Regions from separate parts of the Kineococcus halophytocola genome, predicted to be linked through region 1. Evidence: predicted binding sites of a transcription regulator. Region 1 holds the regulator's gene; the other holds the start of a gene.
The links. Region 1 encodes LexA, which represses DNA repair genes until DNA is damaged. Its sites were predicted from a motif close to TCGAACANNTGTTCGA; they were not measured.
Positions count from the first base shown of each region.

Region 2: a site for LexA is predicted at 4,985-5,000, ahead of AB2L27_RS14370 (glycoside hydrolase family 127 protein). Genes of this name have one in related genera too.

Region 1 is NZ_JBGFTU010000003.1:81,351-91,683, forward strand. It holds gene AB2L27_RS03330 (SDR family oxidoreductase) at 1-184, opposite strand, end outside; gene AB2L27_RS03335 (TraR/DksA family transcriptional regulator) at 273-623, opposite strand; gene AB2L27_RS03340 (pilus assembly protein CpaE) at 695-1,150, shown strand; gene AB2L27_RS03345 (proteasome assembly chaperone family protein) at 1,176-2,081, opposite strand; gene nrdR (transcriptional regulator NrdR) at 2,125-2,628, opposite strand; gene AB2L27_RS03355 (LysM peptidoglycan-binding domain-containing protein) at 2,732-3,163, opposite strand; gene lexA (transcriptional repressor LexA) at 3,453-4,196, shown strand; gene AB2L27_RS03365 (aspartate/glutamate racemase family protein) at 4,234-4,899, opposite strand; gene AB2L27_RS03370 (ATP-dependent DNA helicase) at 4,952-6,952, opposite strand; gene hflX (GTPase HflX) at 7,192-8,787, opposite strand; gene AB2L27_RS03380 (class I SAM-dependent methyltransferase) at 8,941-9,576, shown strand; gene dapF (diaminopimelate epimerase) at 9,560-10,333, opposite strand, start outside.
Region 2 is NZ_JBGFTU010000016.1:72,433-82,765, forward strand. It holds gene AB2L27_RS14355 (carbohydrate ABC transporter permease) at 1-729, opposite strand, end outside; gene AB2L27_RS14360 (carbohydrate ABC transporter permease) at 734-1,573, opposite strand; gene AB2L27_RS14365 (ABC transporter substrate-binding protein) at 1,624-2,937, opposite strand; gene AB2L27_RS14370 (glycoside hydrolase family 127 protein) at 2,968-4,935, opposite strand; gene AB2L27_RS14375 (LacI family DNA-binding transcriptional regulator) at 5,115-6,074, shown strand; gene AB2L27_RS14380 (acetamidase/formamidase family protein) at 6,071-7,027, shown strand; gene AB2L27_RS14385 (LacI family DNA-binding transcriptional regulator) at 7,040-8,092, opposite strand; gene AB2L27_RS14390 (ABC transporter substrate-binding protein) at 8,182-9,564, shown strand; gene AB2L27_RS14395 (carbohydrate ABC transporter permease) at 9,564-10,333, shown strand, end outside.

The DNA of each region.
Region 1 (10,333 bases):
CCCCGTCCGGCGCCGTGGCCAGCGACTCCAGGTCGCGCACGACGGCGGTGACGCCGATCGCGGCCAGGTCGGCGACGTGGTCGGGGTTGCGGACCAGGCCCACCACCTCGTCCCCGCGGTCGGCGGCCAGCCGTCCCAGCAGCTGGGCGATCTTCCCGTGTCCTCCGGCGATGACGATGCGCACGACGTGCACGGTAGGAGGCCCGGGCCCACCCCGCACGCCCGCGGGTCCCGCGGGCGGCGGCACCGCCCCCGGGACCTGCGGGGTCGGCTCAGAGCTGCTCGCCGGTCAGCGTCGCCGCGTCCGGCAGCGCCTCCAGCCGCTCCGGCGGGATGGGCTTGCCGGAGACCACCGAGACGCCGTAGGTGCCGTCCTCGATCCGCTGGAGCGCGTCCTGCACGCTGCCCAGCCGACGGCGCGCGCCCTCCAGCAGGCCCTCGTTCTCGGCGGCCTGCTGCTCGTGGGCGCCCATGTCCCCGGCGTCCTGGCCGCCCTCGGCGGCGTCCGGCGTGCTGCCGGACTCCAGCCGGGCGACGAGGTCGTCGATCGTGGTCCGCAGGTCGTGCTGCATGGTGAGGAGCCGCTCGCGGGCGGCGTCGAGGTCGAGAGAGCTGGCGTCCATGGTGGACGTTCCTACCGTGCCGGGGCCGTTCCGGCACGACGAGCCGGGTGCGGCGGGTCCATGCTGAGGAGGTGATCTCCCTCGACCTCGCCCTGCGCCTCAAGGACGCCGGCCTGGCGTGGCACCCCCGTTCCGGGGACCGCTTCGTCATCCCCCACCGCGACATGGACGCCGACGTCTTCACGCTCTCGGACATGACGGTCGAGGTGCACGACCACCCCACCGGACGGGTCATCGGCTTCAACGGGACCACCGAGTGGGCCCTGGACTCCGTCGACCAGCCGGAGGCGTGCTGGCTGCCCGCCGAGCACCAGCTCCGCGAACTGCTGGGGGACCGCTTCACCCGCCTGGAACGGCGCGAGGACGCCGACGGCGCGCTGCACCGGGTGCTGCTGCTGGACGGGGACGGCGCGGACGCCTTCGAGGCCCGGGACGCCGCCGACGCCTACGGCCGGGCCCTGCTGCACCACCTCTCCGGCGCCACCGGCGGCAGCGTCGGCACGGGCGGGGCGACCGTCCGGTCCTGAGACCGGCCCCGCGCCCGGCCCGGGCTCACTGCGGGCCGGGGTCCTCCTCGCGCTTGGCCAGGAACTGCTCGAACTGCTCGGCGATCTCGTCGCCGGTGGGCAGGTAGGCGCTGGCCGCGCCCGTGCCGCGGCCCTCGTCGCCGGAGGCGTCGTACTGCTCCTCCAGGGCCGTGACCACCGCGGCCGCCTCGGGGGACTCGGTCACCTGGCGGTCCACCTCCACGCGGGTGGTGGCGGCGGCCTCCTGCAGCGCCTGGACGTCCACGGCCACCCCCGTCGCCCCCGAGAGGGTCCGCACCAGCACGGCCGCGGCGTCCGGGTAGTCGCTGCCGGCGAGGTAGTGCGGGACGTGCGCCAGCACCGAGAGCACGTCCCGCCCGGCCTGGGAGCCGCGCAGGTGCAGCAGCGCCGAGGCGTGCCCGGGGACCTGGGCCTGCAGGTCCCACGTCCGGTAGCCCTCCAGCAGTTCCGGGCGGCTCGCGGCGGCGGTGACCCCGGAGGGGCGGGTGTGCGGGACCGCGGTGGGGGCCGCGGACACCACGGTCACCAGACCGACGCCGAGCTCGTCGACGATGCGCCACACCGCCGCGCAGAAGCGTTCCCACTGCACGTCCGGCTCGGGACCGGACAGCAGGAGCAGCGAGGACCCCTCCTCGTCGAACACCCGCAGCAGGCGCAGGCGGGGTTCCTCGACCTCGAGCCAGTCCTGCCCGCCGAAGGTCATCGTGGGGCGGCGGGCCCGGTAGTCGTGGAGCTGGTCGACGTCGAAGGTGGCGACCACCTCGTGCCGGCACACGTCCAGCAGGTGCTCCACGGTCTGCCGCACCGCGGCACCGGCGTCGACGAAACCCGACAGGGCGACGACCAGCGGGGGTTCGGTGAGGGCGGGGCGTTCGCCCTCGTAGGAGTAGAGGGAGCCCGGATCCAGCATCCCTCCATCATCCCCGGGCCCGCGGCGGGCCCGGCGGGCAGGGTCAGCCGCCGGTGGGGACCGGCCGTCCCTGGTCCGCGGCGACGACGCCGAGACCGGCCTCGCGCTCGGCCCGCAGGCGGTCGATGGCCTTCTCGAAGTCGGCCAGGGAGTCGAAGGCCTGGTAGACGGAGGCGAAGCGCAGGTAGGCCACCTCGTCCAGCTCCTGCAGGAACGGCAGGGTGGCCAGGCCGACCTGGTGGGCGTCGATCTCCGCAGCGCCCTGGGCCCGCACGGCCTCCTCGACGCGGTGGGCCAGCAGCGCGATGTCGTCCTCGCTCACGGGCCGGCCCTGGCAGGCCTTGCGCACACCGGAGGCGATCTTGGCGCGGCTGAAGGGTTCGGGGGCACCGGAGCGCTTGAGCACGGTCAGGCTCGCCGTCTCGACGGTGGTGAACCGCTTGGAGCAGTTCGGGCACTGGCGCCGGCGGCGGATCGAGGTGCCGTCGTCGGTGGTGCGGGAGTCCACGACGCGCGAGTCCTCGTGCCGGCAGAACGGGCAGTGCACCGAGACTTCCTCCCCCGCGACCGGTCGAGTCATGTGGCCCAGCCTCGACCGTACGTCGCGACGGGTGTCCGCAGCAACACGGCCCCGCGGGTGGGCGCCACGGTCAGGGCCGGCCGGGCCGGCCGGGCATCGTGAGGCGCTGACCGGCCTGCAGGGTCATGGACGGCAGGCCGTTGAGCTCGACGATGTCGCCGGCGACCTCGCGCCAGTCCTCCTGCGGCGCCCACTGCGCGGCGATGGCCGACAGCGTCTGGCCCGGCGCGACCGTGAGGACGATGGGCGCCGGCGCCCGGTCGGCCCCGGCCGAGGCGCCGGTGAAGGTCCCCGTGACCGCGACCACCGCCCCGGTCAGGGCCGTGGCGGCGGTGCAGGTGATGAGCAGGCGACCCCGGCGGGTCAGGCGCAGGGGGCGAGGGGCCGGGCGCTGCGCGGCGGGACGGGTGCACCGCCGGGCCCGCCGCGCGCAGCGGCGGGCGGGGGACGGGGTGAGGGGGGACGGGACGAGGGTGGACGGGGCGAGGGCGGTGGTGCTCACGGACGTGGACCTCCATCTCGGTGGCGCCGCGGATCGAACGGGTGTTCGACCGGGCGGGGTCTGTTCTACCACCGTTCGAACAGCGGGTCGCAACCCCCGCGGTGCGGGGTGACGGGGACGGACGGTGCCACCGGCCACCGACACACGCCGCCACCTGCGACGACGCACCCCGGGCCCGCCGAGGACACGCCGGTTCGAACACCTGTTTGATCGATCCGGGTGCACTGGCTACCGTGGCCGCCACCGGAGGACTTCCCCGATCCGGGTGAACGGCAGACAGGAGAAGGACGTGGCCGACGCGCTGGACGGAACGACGGACGCAGCGAGCGAGGACCCCGGCACCCTCGGGACGGTCCACGAGTTCCCCGACGCCCCCGTGGTCCGCGACGGGCTCACCGCGCGTCAGCGCCGCGTGCTGCACGCCATCAAGGACTGCGTCGACCAGCGCGGCTACCCGCCGAGCATGCGTGAGATCGGCCAGGCCGTCGGCCTGACGAGCCCGAGCAGCGTGGCGCACCAGGTGAAGACGCTGGAGAAGATGGGGTACCTGCGCAAGGACCCGCGCCGGCCCCGCACCCTCGAGGTCGTCTCCCCCGCCCCGCAGTTCGGCTGGGGCCTCATCTCCGGTCTGGACGCGACGACCGGCGACGGCCGCCCCACCCCGGCCTACGTCCCGCTCGTCGGCCGCATCGCCGCCGGCGGGCCGATCCTGGCCGAGGAGCTCGTCGAGGAGGTCTTCCCGCTGCCCACCCAGCTCATCGGGACCGGGGAGCACTTCATGCTGCGGGTCGTGGGCGAGTCGATGATCGACGCCGCCATCTGCGACGGCGACTGGGTCGTGGTGCGCCAGCAGCCGACGGCCGAGAACGGGGACGTCGTGGCCGCCATGATCGACGGCGAGGCGACGGTGAAGGTGCTGCAGCGCAAGGACGGCCACGTCAAGCTGCTGCCCCGCAACCCGCTGTTCGACCCCATCGACGGCGACGAGGCCACGATCCTCGGCAAGGTCACCGCGGTCCTGCGCAGCCTCTGACCGCACGCACCCCCGGTGAGGGGTCGGCGCAGACGGGTCAGCGGACGGGCTGCACCAGCTCGACCGCGGCCTCGATCGCCAGCCGGGGCGAGGTGAGCACCGGCACGTGCAGGTCGCGCAGCAACGGCGCCGCGTCGACCATGCTCGCCTGGGCCAGCACGACGACGTCCACGGGCGGGTCCAGCGACAGCACCGCCCGGCGCACCGCCTCGGCCACCCCCGTGGTGTACGTCAGCAGGTCGCCGTCCTCGAAGGCCGCCCAGGTGTCGGTGCACCGGACCTCGACGAACTCCACCGCCCGCCCGGTGCTGTCGGCGCACTCGTGCAGCAGCGGCATCAGGGTGGCCGCGGCCTCGTCGAGGGAGGCCACCACCGCCACCCGCCGCCCGGCGAGCACGGCGGCCTCGGCCATCGGGCGGTCGACGCGCACGACCCGCAGCCCCATCCCGGCACCGACCTGCTTGGCCGTGGGGCCCAGGGTCGAGCAGGTGCAGACGACGACGTCGGCGCCCTCGGCCACGAGCCGGCGCAGCCGGTCCGCGAGCGCCGGGCGGACGCTGTCGGGTCCGCCCGTGCGGGCCGCGGTCAGCAGACCGGTGTCGACCAGGTGACGCCCGGCAACGGTGTCGTCGCGCTCGGTCAGGAGATCACTGAACGTGCGCACGTGCGCGTGCGCGGAGTGGAAGAAGCCGACGGTGGCCACGCACCGAGCATGCCACGACGTGCCCGCCCCGGCGCCAGAGAACGCGGGTCCCTCACCCGCTCAGCCTCCGCAGGGCGGCCAGGACGGTGTCCGTGGACGTCGTGGACCAGAAGTCGGGCAGGGACTCCCGCAGGAAGCCGCCGTAGCGGGCCGTGGCCAGCCGGGAGTCGAGCACCGCCACGACACCCTTGTCCCCCGCGGCCCGGATGAGCCGGCCCGCGCCCTGGGCGAGCCGCACGGCGGCGTGCGAGACCGAGACCGTGAGGAACCCGTTGCCCCCCGCGGCGTCCACGGCCCGCGACCGGGCCGACATCAGCGGGTCGTCCGGGCGCGGGAAGGGGATGCGGTCGACGACGACCAGGGAGCAGCTGTCCCCCGGCACGTCCACGCCCTGCCACAGCGACAGGGTGCCGAACAGGGACGTGGCGGGGTCCTCGGTGAAGTCCCGCACCAGCTTGGGCAGCCGGTCCTCCCCCTGGCACAGCACGGGCGTGCCGAGCCGCTCGCGCAGCGCCTGCGCGGCCTCCTCGGCGGCCCGGCGGGAGGAGAACAGCCCCAGGGTGCGCCCGCCGGCGGCCTCCACGAGCGCGGCCAGCTCGTCCAGGGCCGCCTCCCCGGCGCCCGCGCGCCCCGGCGGGGGCAGGTGGCGGGCGACGTAGAGGATCCCCTGCCGGGGGTAGTCGAAGGGGCTGCCCACGTCGAGACCGGTCCACCCGGTGGCCGAGCCCTTCTGCCCCCTGAGGCCGAAGGCGCCCGCGACGGGGTCGAAGGACCCCCCGAGGGTGAGGGTGGCCGACGTCGCGACCACGGTCCGCTCGGTGAACAGCCGCTCGCGCAGCAGGCCGGCGACGGACAGCGGGGCGATGTGCAGGGAGGGGGCGCGCGAGGCCGGGCCGTAGCCGGCGGTCACCCAGGCCACGTCGAAGCTGTCCCGGGCCCCCCGGCCCACGTCGGCGGCCAGCCGCTCGGCCACGGAGAAGACCTCCTGGACCGAGGCGCGCGCCAGGTGGCGGGCTCCGCGCGACTCCGGGTCCTCCTCCTTGCCGGCGCCCTCCGAGGCGTCCTTGAGGTCGGTCAGCCCCTGGCGGGCGGCGTCGCGGACGGCGACGACGGCCTCGGCCAGGGCGTCCGGCCACCGGTCCAGGCGCCCGGGCGGGGCCTGCTCGAGCGCGGCCTCCAGGGCCACGGAGGCGTCGTCCAGGGCCTCGGAGACGATCCCGGCGCTGCGCCGCAACCGGCGGGAGGCGGCGTGCAGGACCGCGGCGGACAGCTCGGCGGTCGCGACGGCCGTGACGCGGTCGGCGAGCTCGTGGGCCTCGTCGACGACGAGGACATCGTGCTCGGGCAGCAGCAGGCCGCTGTTCTCCATCGCGTCGATGGCGGTCATGGCGTGGTTGGTGACGACGACGTCGACCTGGCGGGCGCGGGCGCGCACCTGCTCGGAGAAGCACTCCGCGGCCACCGGGCAGCGCTGGGCGCCCAGGCACTCCCGGGCCGAGACCGAGACCTGCCGCCAGGCGCGGTCGCTGACGCCGGGGTCGAGGTCGTCGCGGTCGCCGGTGCTCGTCGTGGCCGCCCACTCGCGCAGCCGGACCACCTCGCGCCCGAGGCGGCCGGTGTCCCCCGCGCCCTCGCCGGTGGGCGCGGCGACGTCGAACAGCGCGCCCTCGTCGCTGGGGAACCCGCCGTCGAGCTTGTTGCGGCACAGGTAGTTGGCCCGGCCCTTGAGCAGTTCCCACGTCGGTTCGCGGTGCAGGGCCGGGGCGATGGCCTGGGCCAGCCGCGGCAGGTCCCGCTCGACGACCTGGGCCTGCAGGGCGAGCGTGGCCGTGGTGACCACGACGCGGCGGTCGGTGTGCACGGCGTGGGCGACGGCGGGCACGAGGTAGGCCATCGACTTGCCCGTCCCGGTGCCGGCCTGCACGAGCAGGTGCCGCCGGGCGCGGATCGCGTCGGTGACGGCCTGCGCCATCCGCACCTGACCCTCGCGCCGCTGCCCCCCGAGGACGGCGACGACCTGGTCCAGCAGCGCCGCGGCCTCGGGCCCGTCCACGTCCCCGAGCTGGTCCCCCGGCTGGTCCCCCGGCTGGTCCCCCGGCTGGTCCCCCGGCTGGTCCCCCGGCTGGTCCTGGACGTCGACGACGGGGGTGGGGGGTCCGGCTGTCGTGCTCACCGGGCCATCCTCCCCCGCGGCTCCGACACGGCCGACCACCCGTCCACAGCACGACGCCGCCCCCACCGCAGTGGGGACGGCGTCGACCGTGCGGGGGGACGGCGGTGCTCAGGCGGTGCTCAGGCGGTCCGGGTCATCCGGTACCGCTCCAGCTCGGCCGCCAGGCGCGGGCGGACGCGCGCCAGCAACCGGGTGCCGTCGGCGGTGTGCTCCTCGTCGAGGACCTGCCCGGTGGTGTGGACCCGGTGGACCAGGTCACCCCGGTCGTAGGGCACGCACACCTCCAGCTCGACGTCGGGCACGGGCAGCTGCTCGGCGATGCGCGCCAGCAGCTCCTCGATCCCGGCCCCGGTGCGCGCCGAGACCGCGACGGCGTTCTTCTCCCGGCGCAGCAGCCGGTCCAGGACCTCCGGGTCGGCCACGTCGGCCTTGTTGACGGCCACGAGCTCGGCGACGGGGCTCGCCCCGCGCTCGGCGTACAGATCCGCCAGCACACCGCGGACGGCCGCGAGCTGACCCTCGGGGTCGGGGTGGGACCCGTCGACCACGTGCAGGACCAGGTCGGACTCGGCGACCTCCTCCAGCGTGGAGCGGAACGCCTCGACGAGCTGGTGCGGCAGCGAGCGGACGAACCCGACGGTGTCGGCCAGCGTGTAGGGCCGTCCCTCAGGGGTCTGCGCGCGCCGGACCGTGGGGTCCAGCGTCGCGAACAGGGCGTTCTCGACGAGCACCCCGGCCCCGGTGAGGCGGTTGAGCAGCGAGCTCTTTCCGGCGTTGGTGTACCCGGCGATGGACACCGACGGCACGGCGCGGGCGTGCCGCAGCGAGCGCTTCTCGACGCGGGCGGTGCCCATGCCCTTGATCTCCCGGCGCAGCTTGGCCATCCGGCCGCGGATGCGGCGGCGGTCCAGCTCGATCTTCGTCTCACCGGGACCGCGCGAGCCGATCCCGGCACCGCCGGCGACCCGGCCACCGGCCTGGCGGGACATCGACTCACCCCACCCGCGCAGGCGCGGGAGCAGGTACTCCAGCTGGGCGAGCTCGACCTGGGCCTTGCCCTCCCGGCTCTTGGCGTGCTGGGCGAAGATGTCGAGGATGACGGCCGTCCGGTCGACGACCTTCACCTTGACGATGTCCTCCAGGCCGCGGCGCTGGGAGGCCGACAGCTCCCCGTCGCAGACCACGGTGTCGGCGCCCTCGGCGGCGACGAGCTCGGCGAGCGCCTCCGCCTTGCCGGAGCCGAGGTAGGTCGCGACATCGGGGGTGGATCGGCGCTGCAGGACACCGGCGAGGACGTCCGAGCCGGCCGTCGCGGCGAGGGCGGACAGCTCCTGGAGGGAGACCTCCGCCTCGGCCCGGTTGGAGTCGGCGCTGGACCACACCCCGGCCAGCACGACCCGTTCCAGCCGCAGCTGGCGGTACTCGACCTCGGTGACGTCGGACAGCTCGGTGGACAGGCCCGCCGCGCGGCGCAGGGCGCGGCGGTCGGCGAGGTCGAGCTGGTCGCCGTCCCACGCGGTGTGACCGTCGGTGTGCGCGTCGCCGTCGTCGGACGCCTCCTGCGCCACCCCGTCCCGCGAGTCCCCGTGACCGCGCAGGATGCGGGCGATGGCCCGGTCGAACTCCTGGTCGCGCTCGGTGGCGCGTTCGTCGTGGGTGGGGCCCGTCGTGGGTTCCGTCGACTGCTCCGTCGCGGAGACGTGGCGCTGGTTCATGGACCTCCTCGGTCGGTCTGCCGGTGCTCCTGAGTGGTGCACCCAGCGTCTCAGTCAACGACCGGAAGGGCACCGGTATTTCGTCGTCGTGTCCCGCTCGTGCCCCGCTCGGGTCGTGGCCGGGGGTCCCCGGCGGGCCTAGGCTTGCCCGTCGTGCCCGAGCCCCAGCCCGCCCCCGACCACTACTTCACCGCCCGGCCCGCCACGGCCGACGAGCGCCGCGAGCTGACCGTCCACCTCGCCGGGCGCGACGTCACGGTGACCACGGCGCGGGGCGTGTTCAGCGGCGACCGGCTCGACAAGGGCACGGCCGTCCTGCTGCCGCTGCTCCAGGACGACCCGGGCGCGGCGGACCGCACCGGGGACGTCCTGGACCTGGGCTGCGGCTGGGGGCCGGTCGCCCTGAGCCTGGCGCTGACCCGGCCCCGGCAGGTCGTGCACGCCGTCGACGTCAACGAGCGGGCGCTGGACCTGGTGCGGCGCAACGCCGACCGGCTCGGCGTCGAGGTCCGCGCGAGCCTGCCCGACGCGGTGGACCCCGACCTGCGCTTCACCGAGATCTGGTCGAACCCGCCGATCCGCATCGGCAAGGAGGCCCTGCACGCGCTGCTGCTGCAGTGGCTGCCGCGGCTGGCCCCCGGCGGCCGGGCGCACCTGGTGGTGCAGAAGAACCTCGGCGCGGACTCCCTGCAGGCCTGGCTGGGCTCCGGCGTGCTGCCGGGGACGCGGACCGAGCGGGCGACGACGGCCAAGGGGTTCCGCGTGCTGACGGTCAGCCGGGAAGCGTGACGGTCCCCGTCGCGACGAGCCGGGCCGGGCCGGACAGCCACACGGTGCCCTCGGTGAGCGTGGACCCGGCCGCCACCGTCACGACGAGCCGGCCCCCGGGCACGCGGACCCGCCACACGCCGGGCGCGCCCTCCCCGGCCCACGCCCGCGTCGCCAGCACCGCCGCGCAGGCCCCGGTGCCGCACGAGCGCGTCTCCCCCGAGCCGCGCTCGTGCACGCGCATGGACACGTCGCCGATGTCGGCGTCGCCGTCGCCGTTGACGTCGATGGCGTCCACGGGGACGACGAGCTCGACGTTCGTGCCGTGCGGCGGCTCCGGTTGCACCTGCGGAGCGCGGGTCAGGTCGGCCGAGGCGAGCTCGTCCTCGTCGGGCAGGGCCACGACGGTGTGCGGGTTGCCGAGGTCGACCGACAGCGCCGGGCGGGCCACCCCGTCCAGGCCCTCGACGTGCACGAGCGCGTCGGAGCCGTCGACCAGGGCCCGGCGGCCGCCGGTGAGGTGCCACGGCCCCAGGTCGGCGGTCCAGCTGCCCTCGCCCTCCCGGCGCAGCCGCTTGACCCCGGCGCGGGTGGCGACGGCGAACCACTCCCCGGTCGCGGCCGCCTCGGGCAGCAGACCCTGCTGCAGGAGGAACTCGGCGAACACCCGGACCCCGTTGCCGCACATCTCGGCGACCGAGCCGTCGGCGTTGCGGTAGTCCATGAACCACTCGGCCTGCTCGGCCCACTGCGCCGCAGCGGGTTCGGCGGCGCTGCG
Region 2 (10,333 bases), on a different contig from region 1:
CGCCCCCAGGAACTCGGTCCAGCTCGCCAGGAAGGCGTAGAGCGCGCTGGTGGCCATGCCGGGAACGAGCATGGGCCGCAGCACGGACACGAGGGAGCGCATCGTGCCGGCGCCGTCGACGCGGGCGGAGTCCTCGATCTCGGCCGGGATCGTCTCGAAGGCGTTGCGCATGACGAAGACCCCGAACGGCAGGTTGACCGTGGTGTAGAAGAGCACCAGCCCCAGCCGGGAGTCGGTCAGTCCCATCGCGTTCATCTGCAGGTACAGCGGCGTGATGATCGCCTGGAACGGCACCATCATCGTCACCACGACGACCCCGAAGAGGACGTTGCGGCCCCGGAACGCGAAGCGCCCGAAACCGTACCCGGCCAGCGTCGCGATCACGGCGGTGAGCACGGCGGTCCCGATGGCGACGACCAGGCTGTTGCCCACCGACCGCAGGACGTCGAGGTCACTGCTGAACAGCGCCGAGAAGTTCTCCGTGGTGAAGGTGAACAGGTCCCCCACGTCCGGGTCGCTCGCCACGATGGCCTCGTTCGCCTGGAACGAGCGCAGCACCGACCAGGCCAGCGGCAGGAGGAAGACCAGGGTGGCGAGGATCCCCCCGAGCCAGTAGAGGGTCAGCTTCGTGCGGTTCTCAGCGCGTCCTGCACCGGGCGTCTCGCGGCCGCGCCGCACCTTGAGCAGTCGGGGGGTCCCCTGGGTGGCGGGGCTCGTCAACGATGCCATGACCTCAGTCCTTCTCGCGCAGCAGCCGGAACTGGGCGGCCGTCACCAGACCGACGACCACGACCAGGACGATCGAGAGCGCGGAGGCCGCGCCCAGCTGGAGCTGGACGAAACCGCGCTGGTAGATGTACATGACGACCGTCTGGGTGTCCGTCCCCGGCCCACCGCGGGTGAGGACGTAGAACTGCGTGAACGCCAGCAGCGAACCGATCACGGAGATGACCAGGCTCATGGCGATGGTGCGGCGCAGCATGGGGATCGTGATGCTGCGCTCGCGCTGCCACCACGAGGCGCCGTCCATCTCGGCCGACTCGTAGACGTCGCGCGGGATGCCCTGCATGCCGCCCATGAGCAGCACCATGGTCAGCCCCGACACGGCCCAGACGATCATCACGCAGATCAGACCCGTCGCGAGGGGACCGTCGGCCAGCCAGGCCGTCGTCCCGTCGGTGATCCCCAGGGTCTCCAGGACGATGTTCACCATCCCCGACCCGGGTTGCGCCTCCAGCACCATGAGGAAGCTCAGCGTCGTCAGCCCGATGACGTACGGGACGAAGAAGACGGTGCGGAACACCGTGGAGAACCGGCGGTTGGCGCGGACGACGACGGCGAGCACGTACCCCAGCACGAGGATCGGCAGGGTGACGATCGCCGTGTAGAGGACCGTGTACCCCACCGACTTCCAGAACACGGGGTCGGAGGCGATGGCTGCGTAATTCCCCAGCCCGATGAGCTCGTAGGACCCGATGAGCGGCCAGTTCGTGAAGGACATGTAGACCGCGAACACCAGGGGCGCGAGCACGAAGACCGTGACGAAGACCAGCGCCGGCAGGGTGAGCAGCAAACCGGTCCGCGCTGGGTGGGTGAGGGATCGGGGGTTTCTCTCGAGAGTGCTCACAGTTGCGCCTGTTCCAGGATGCGGTCGAAGTCCTTCTGCCCCTGGGCCAGCGCCCCGTCGACGTCACCGTCGAAGACGGCACGGCGGAACGCCGCGATCCAGGGGGAGTTCTGCTGGTTGAACAGCAGGTTGTACGCGAGCGTCGTCGGTGCGTAGGCGTTCTCGATCTCCTCCAGCGGGGCCACGGCCAGCGGGAACTCCTGGCGGTAGCGGGCCGTCGCCGCGTCCGATCGCACCGGGATGTACCCACCGGCGGGCAGGTTCTCCTGCTGGGTCAGGTCCAGGGCGAAGCGGGCGAACTGCCACGCCGCCGAGGCGTTGGCCGCCCCTCGCGGGATGCAGAGGTTGTCCCCACCGGCGAACGTCGACCGCCCTCCGTCCGGCCCCGGCAGCAGCACGACACCGGTCTTGGCGCGCATCTCCGGCGTCGCGCTCAGCGCGGCGAGGGAGAAGTTCGACGGGAACAGACCGATCCTGCCGTCGCGGAAGTCCGCGCCCCAGCGGGCCCCGTCACCGGAGAAGTTGCTCTGCGGCATGAGCCCTTCGGTCCACATCGTCCGGTACAGCTCGAACGTGCGCCGGACGGCGTCGTTACCCTCGATCGCCCCGCGCTGGTCCCCGACCTCCCCCACGATGTTCGGCGCGTCCGCCGCCCACAGGTGCGGTTGGACGACGAACCCGAGGATGCCGGCCGCGTTGCCGTCGATCGTCCAGCCGTACGTCCCCTCCTCCAGGGCCCCGATGGCGCGGGCGGCCTCCAGCAGACCGTCGAAGTCCCGCGTGTGTTCGACCGGATCCAGCCCGGCACGTTCGAACAGCTCGGTGTTGTAGTACAGCAACGAGTTGTCGGCGATGTACGGGACGCCGTAGTGCCGCTGGTCCCGGGTGGCCAGGCCGAGCTGGCCAGGGTTGAGCCGGTCGGCGAAGTCGAGCTGCTCCACCAGCGGGGTGAGATCGGTGAACGAATCACGGTAGATGAACAGCATCGAGTTGATGTCGTCGATGTCCACGATGTCCGGGACGTTGCCACCACGGATGGCGGTGGCCAGCTTCGTGACGTACTGCCCGTCGAGGACGGGTGTCACCTCGACGCTGACGGCGTCCTGCGAAGCGTTGAACGCGTCGACGACCTGCCGGACGGCGACGACGGTCGCCGCCCGGCACCACAACCGGACGGTACCGGTCGCGTTCTGGCCGAAACCGGCGGCCGTGACGTCGGGCTCGGGCAACTGCGAGGCGCAGGAGGGCAGCAACGCCGACAGACCGGCGATCCCTCCCAGCGCGAGCAGGGTCCTGCGGTGGAGCTCCATCGCACCTCCTCGGAACGGAACGGGGGCCGGTCAGGCCCGGGGCAGCCAGACGCGCATGGCGCCCAGTTCTCGGTTGGCCCAGGCGTAGTAGGGGACCGACGGGACGACCTGGACGGTGTCCTCGGCCTGCGGCGCGGGATCGTCCCCGGCCGGCCGGTAGAGCGGACCGGCCGCCGCACCCACCGCGGCGTGGACGGGCAGGTGCAGGACGGTGACCCCGTCGAGCAGGTCGGACCGGTGCTCGGCGCGGGCGTCGCGCAGTTCGGCGACGCGGACGCGCACGTCGTCGGCGACGAGGCCGTCGGGCAGGTCGACCTGCTCGACGGCGTAGACGAGCGGCCCGCGTTCGACGACGACGCAGCCGCGCACGGCGTCGACGCGCGGGTCGGCCTCGACGATCCGGACCGTCATGGGCAGGACGAGCTCGACGACGTCACCGACGGAGAAGGCCCGCCGCACGCGGAGGTAGTCACCGGCCGTCGTGGGCACGGGCTCGCCCACCACGGTGGCGACGGCACCCTCGGCCCACCCCGGCACGCGCAGCGCCAGCTCGAACTCCCCGGGGGATTCCAGGACCTCCACGCGGACGGTCCCGTCCCAGGGGTAGTCAGTGTCCACCCGCACCCGGGCCCCACCGGCCTGCACCTCACCGGTCGTGAACTGGTGCAGCTGGACCCCGGCGACCCCGTCGCGGTCCGAACTCGTCGCGACGTACGCGTCGAGCTGGGACAACGTGCGCATGATGTTCGGCGGGCAGCACGCGCAGTCGAACCACGGTCGTCGTCCGTGCGCGACGCTGCGTTCCTCCTCGGCGTGCGCGTCGTGCCGGAGCTGCAGGGCGTTGACGTAGAAGTACTCCGTGCCGGCCAGGGAGACCCCGGGCAGGAACGCGTTGAACAGGGTGCGTTCGACGAGGTCGGCGTAGCGCGCCTCCCCCGTCGCCAGCAGCATCCGCCAGCTCCACTGCACGCTCGCGATGGCCGCGCACGTCTCGGCGTAGGCGCGGTCCGGGCCCAGCTCGTAGTGGTCGCCGAACTGCTCCCAGTCCCAGCGCGACCCGATGCCGCCCGTCACGTACGTCTTGGACGACAGCATCCCCTCCCACTGCCGCACGAGGGCGTCGAGCAGTTCCACGTCACCGGTCTCGGCGGCGAGGTCCGCCGCACCTGCTGTGAGGTAGATCGCACGGACCGCGTGGCCCTCGGGCGAGGTGGTCTCCCGGACGGGGAGGCGATCGGAGAAGTAGGTCGGTTCGGCCCCGTGTCGGGTCCGGATGATGTCGTGCCCGCGAGCGTCGACGAACCACCGTGCGAGGTCGAGGTAGGCCCGGTTCCCCGTCTCCCGGAACAGCTCCACCAGGCCCATCTCGACGACGGGGTGGCCGTCGACCTCCTCGGTGCGCCCAGGGCCGAAGGTGGCGACGAGGTGGTCGGCGAGCTTCACCGCGATGTCGAGCAGACCTGTCTCACCCGTGCCCCGGTGCACCGCGACGGCGGCCTGGAACAGGTGCCCGGCGCAGTAGTGCTCGTGGCTCCAGTGCAGGTCGGTGTAGCGCGCACCCTGGCCGCGGACCTGCTGGACGGAGTCGAGGTAGCCGTCCGCCGCCTGGGCGGCGGCGACGACGGCCGTGATCTCGCGGATCCAGCCGAGGATCTGCGGGTCCGGCTCCCGCGCGTGCTCCCAGCCGGCCGCCTCGAGCCACTTGTAGACGTCGGAGTCCATGAAGATCGGCCCCGTGGCCTCACCCTGCTCGACCCCTGCCGCGATCCGCAGGTTCCGCAGGTTGCCCGCGGTCTGGAGCTTGTCGTAGCCGGTGCGGATCGCCTGCCGGCGGTTGATCTGCATGCGCTCGAACCAGAAACCGCCGGTGCTGCGCGAGGCGCCGAGCGGGACGGGGTGCAGGAGGAGCGCTGCCCGGGCGGTGGGCGCGGCGGGCGCGGTCACCGGGGAGGTGGCTGGTCCGGGGGCCAGGTCCGGCCCGGCGGTCGTGCTGGTCATGGTCTCTCCATCGAGGCGGTACCGGCGTGCTCAGAACGTTCGGAACATCCGGAACACGTTTTCTGCCACGACCGTAGAACTCGCCTCCGGTCTCGTCAAGACAGCGTTATCCTCTTGTTGCTCAACGAGTCGGGAGGTGGAGCGTGACAGAAAGCCTTGTTCCGGTACGGATCGTCGACGTGGCTGCGCTGGCGGGTGTCTCAGCGGGCACGGCCTCGAAGGCGCTCAACGGGACCGGCCAGCTGCGCACCGAGACGCGCGACCGCGTCCGCCGGGCGGCCGAGCAGCTCGGCTTCACACCCGACCCGGTCGGGCGGAGCCTGTCCTCCGGGCGCAGCTACACCGTCGGGCTCATCACCACCGACAGCTTCGGCCGCTTCTCGATCCCCATCATGCTCGGGGCCGAGGACGCCCTGGGGGCCGGGGAGATGAGCGTCCTGCTGTGCGACAGTCGCGACGACCCGCTGCGCGAGCAGCACTACCTGCGGGCGCTGCAGGCCCGACGGGTGGACGGGATCATCGTCACGGGCCGGCGCACCGACCCCCGGCCACCGCTGGCGGCGAACGTGCCGGTCCTGTACGCGTTCACCCCCTCGCAGGACCCGCAGGACACCTCGCTGGTGCCCGACCAGGCCACCGGGGCCGCCGAGGCCGTCCAGCACGTCCTGGACCTCGGCCGGCGGCGCGTCGCCCACGTCACCGGCCCGGGCGACCACCACGCCGCCCAGGTCCGGGCGCAGGCCGCCGCGAGCACGGCCGGGGAGACGTTCGCCGGTCCCGTCCTGCACGGCGACTGGACCGAGCGCTGGGGACGGCTGGCCGCTGACCTGCTGCTGCGCCGCCACCCCGACCTGGACGCCGTGACCTGCGGCAGCGACCAGATCGCGCGCGGCCTGTGCGACGGGCTGCGGGACGCCGGCCGCCGCGTCCCGCAGGACGTCGCCGTGGTCGGGTTCGACGACTGGGACGTCATCGCGCTGGCGTCCCGTCCGCCCCTGACGACGGTCAACCTCGGCCTGGGGGCCCTGGGGCGCCGGGCCGGGGAGCTGCTGCTGCGGGCCGTGGGGGGCGACCCCTCTGCGGGGACGACGGCGCTGCCCACCCGGCTCGTGGTGCGGGAGTCGACCGTCCCGGCGTGAACCCCGGTCCGCGCGAGGAGAGGATCGCCCCCGTGCTCCCCGAACCGCAGGTCCTGCGCCCCACCGCCGGCACCGTGACCGACGCCTTCGACCCCTCGCTCACCCCCGTGCTCACCGTGGACAGCGGCGAGCGGTTCACCGTCGAGGCCCTCGACGCGCACGGGTTCACCCGCCGCCCCGAGCACCCCGGCGCCCCCACCCCGCGCCTGCTCGAGGGTGCGCAGGGGCACTGCCTGAGCGGGCCGGTCGCGGTGCGCGGTGCCGAACCCGGCGACGTCGTCGCGGTGACGATCCACGCGGTGCGGACGGCCGGCTGGGGCTGGACGGTCGCAGGGGTGGACACCCCGCTGAACCGGCGGCTCGGCACCACCGGGCGCGTGGACCTGCTGTGGGACATCGGGTCCGGGACGGCCACGAACCAGCTCGGGTTCACGGTCGACACCGCGCCGTTCCTCGGCGTCGTCGGGACGACCCCGGCCGCCCCCGGACGGCACTCGACCATCCCGCCGCGGCCCGGTCACGGCGGGAACGTCGACTGCCGCTCCCTCGTCGCGGGCTCGACGCTGTTCCTGCCCGTCCACGTGCCCGGGGCGCTGCTGTGCCTGGGCGACGGGCACGCCGCGCAGGGCGACGGGGAGGTGTGCGGCACGGCCGTGGAGTGCGCGACGACGACGGACCTGTCGGTCGCCGTCGTGCCGGCCCCGGCCCTGCCGACCGTCCACGCCGTCACCCCGACCGAACGGATCACCTTCGGCTTCGACGCCGACCTGGGCGCCGCCACCGACGCAGCGCTGGGGGACCTCGTCACGTGGGTGGCCGCCGAGCACGACCTGGACCGCCCGACCGCGCTGGCCCTGCTCAGCAGTTGCGCCGACCTGCGCGTCACCCAGGTCGCGAACCGCACGTGGGGCGTGCACGCCGTCCTGCGCCACGACACCCTGCGCCGCCGCTGAACCGCGAGGGGTTCAGGCCGTGCCGCGCGGGGTGAAGACGTGCTCGACCCGGCGCGTCTGCGACTGCGCCGCACCCCCCGCGTCCTTCAGCGCCCCCACCGCGAGGTCGACGGCCTGGCGCGCCACCTCGTGCATGTCGACGGCCAGCGTCGTCAACTGCGGGGTGACGAAGGTGCCGAGGGACAACCCGTCGATGCCGACCAACCGCACGTCCCCCGGCATCGAGACCCCCCGCTCGACGAGCGTGGCGAGCGCCCCGACGGCGAGGATGTCGTTCCAGGCGAACACGGCGTCCGGCAGTCCCCGCTCCAGCAGGTGCAGCGTGACGGCCCGCGCCGCCCCGACGTCCTGCCCACCGGCCGCGAGGACCTCCACGGCGATCCCGGCGTCCTGCAGCGAGGACGCGATGAGCCGGCCCCGCTCGTTCGTCCGGCCGGGGTGGTCGCCGTCGAGGACGACGGCGGTCCGGGTGCCGACGCGGGCCAGGTGGGCGGCCGCCTCGCGCAGGGCCGCCCGCGGGTCGAGCCGGACGACGTGCACCCCGGCGGCACCGGCCGCCAGCTCGTCCGGTGCCGGGCCGACCGTCACGACGGTCATGCCCGCCAGCGCGTCCACCCACAGCTCGCTCGGTCCGAGGTACCCCAGCACGGCGTCGACCTGGCTGGCGAAGTCGACGAGCAGCCGCCGGTGGTCGGTCGCGTGGACGGTGTCCACGAGCACGACGTTCCAGCCGAGCTGCCCCGCGTACCGGACGGTGGCCGCGGCGAACTCCGGGTAATACGGGTTGGCGAGGTCGGACACGACGAGCCCGAGGGTGTCGCGCGTCGCCCGGGCCAGGCCCCGTCCGAAGCGCGAGGGGCGGTAGTTCAGCTCCTTCGCCGCGGCCAGCACTCGCGCCTTGGTCGCGGCGCTGATGCCCTCCATGTCGTTCATCGCGCGCGTCACCGTTTGCCGCGAGACCCCCGCGGCCGCGGCGACGTCCTCGATGGTCGCGGCGGTGCGCCGGGCACGACGACCCCTGTCGTCCACCCGGCCCCGGACGCGTTCGTCCTCCTCGGTCGTCACCCCAGCCCCGCTCCCTCCGGTCAGCACCCGCCACGCATCATCGCGTGCCTTGACAGCCTCCCTGGCCGGTGGCACCGTCCTATCACCCCGTGAGCGCTCACGGGAGCACGGCTCGACAGTCTCGACGAAGAGAGTGGGCTGGTTCGGTTGCACCTGACGTCATCCCGGCCGGGGATCGACCCCGGTCCACCCCCTCCCGCCGCGCGGTCCTGCGGGCCGGGCTGGCCGGAGCCGCCGGCATCCCGCTGACCGCCGCGCTGGCCAGCTGCGGCTCCCAGACCTCGATCTCCAGCGACCCGGCCGAGCTCGTCCTCTGGTACTGGAACCGCTCGATGGCCCCGAGCCTGCTGCAGCAGGCGGCCCGGCAGATCCCCGGCACCTCCAAGCACCTGCGCGCCGACGTCATCGGCGGCTCCTTCGACAACAAGCTCCGCACGGGGTTCGCCGCCCGGGCCTACGTCCCCGACATCACCGCGGTGAACTCCAACGCGGCGCTGTACTTCCCCAGCGAGGACCAGTTCGTCGACCTCGACGACTACGGCGCCCAGGAGTTCGCCGGCGACTACTACGACTGGAAGTGGAACCTCGGCCGGACACCGACGGGGCGCTTCCTGTTCTTCCCCATGGACACCGGCCCCACCGGCTTCTTCTACCGCGCCGACCTGTTCGAGGCCGCGGGGATGCCCTCCCAGCCGGACGAGGTCTCGGCCGCCGTGCGCACGTGGGACGACTGGATCGCCTTCGGGCAGCAGCTGCGCGAGACCAGCGACGTCGCCCTCGCCGGCAACGCCGTCCTGCTGTTCAACCAGTTCGTCAACGCCTCCCCCGAACGCTTCTTCGACGCCGACGACGAACCTCTCTTCCACCGGCCGGACTCGGCGATCCGCCAGGCGTGGGACACCGCGGTCAAGGCCGTCCGGGCCGGGGTGACGCGCAACCTGCAGGTCGAGAACGAGCAGAACGCGGCCTGGAACTCCGGCAAGCTCGGCGCCCACATCGAGGGGGCGTGGTGGATGAAGGTCCTCTCCGACACCGCCCCCGACCTCGCCGGGCTGTGGCGCATCGCGCAGCAGCCCGGCCTGCCCGGCAACTCCGGGGGTTCCTTCCTCGCCGTCCCGAAGACGTGCAAGGACCCGGCCGCGGCCCTGGCCTTCGCGCGCTGGCTCACGCTGCCGGAGAACCAGGCGCAGTCCTACAACGAGGTGCAGCTCTTCCCCTCCGCGCCCGCGGCGTTCACCTCCGGCCTCATGGCCGACTCCGGCGGGTTCTTCGGCGACCAGGACCCGCTGGCGTTCTTCAGCACCGCCGCCGAGAACGTCCCCACGACGTTCATCAGCACCTACGAGCGGCAGGTCGAGGCGTTCCGCGACCAGCTCCGGGTCGTCGAGTCCGCCGGCAAGGACCCCGACCAGGCCTGGGACGACGCCGTCGCAGCCGTCGACAAGATCCTGAAGAAGCGAGGAGTGATCTGATGGCCGTCGCCGAACACCCGACCACCGCGCGGGGCACCGGGGGCCGGCAGGCCGGGCCGGTGGTCCGGCGCCGGGGTCTGCGCTCCTCCTGGCCGCAGTACGTCGCGATCTCCCCCTTCTACCTGCTGTTCCTCGTCTTCGGCGCGTTCCCGATCCTCTTCTCGGTCTACCTGTCGTTCACCGACTGGGACGGCATCGGCGACATCTCGTTCGTCGGGCTGCAGCAGTACGCCTACCTCGTGCAGGACGCCCGGTTCTGGAACGCCGTCTCGAACACGCTCATCATCTGGGTCATCTCCACGGTCCCCATGCTGTTCCTGGCCCTGCTCATGGCGTTCCTGCTGCACCAGAACATCCGCTGGAAGGGCTTCTACCGGGTCGCCTTCTTCGTGCCCAACGTGACGAGCATGGTCGCGATGGCCATCGTCTTCGGCTCGATCTTCTCCGACAGCTTCGGCATCGTGAACTCCACCCTCACCGCCCTGGGACTGCCGACGATCGCCTGGCTGTCGACCGAGTGGGGCATCAAGATCACGATCGCCGTGATGGTGATCTGGCGGTGGACCGGGTACAACGCGATCCTCTACCTCGCGGCGCTGCAGGCCGTCCCGGAGGACGTGTACGACGCCGCCAAGGTGGACGGCGCCGGGTTCTGGCGGACGTTCTTCTCGGTGACCATCCCCATGCTGCGCCCGGTCATCCTCTTCACCGTCATCACCTCGACCATCGGCGGCCTCGGGCTCTTCACCGAACCGCAGATCCTGTTCGG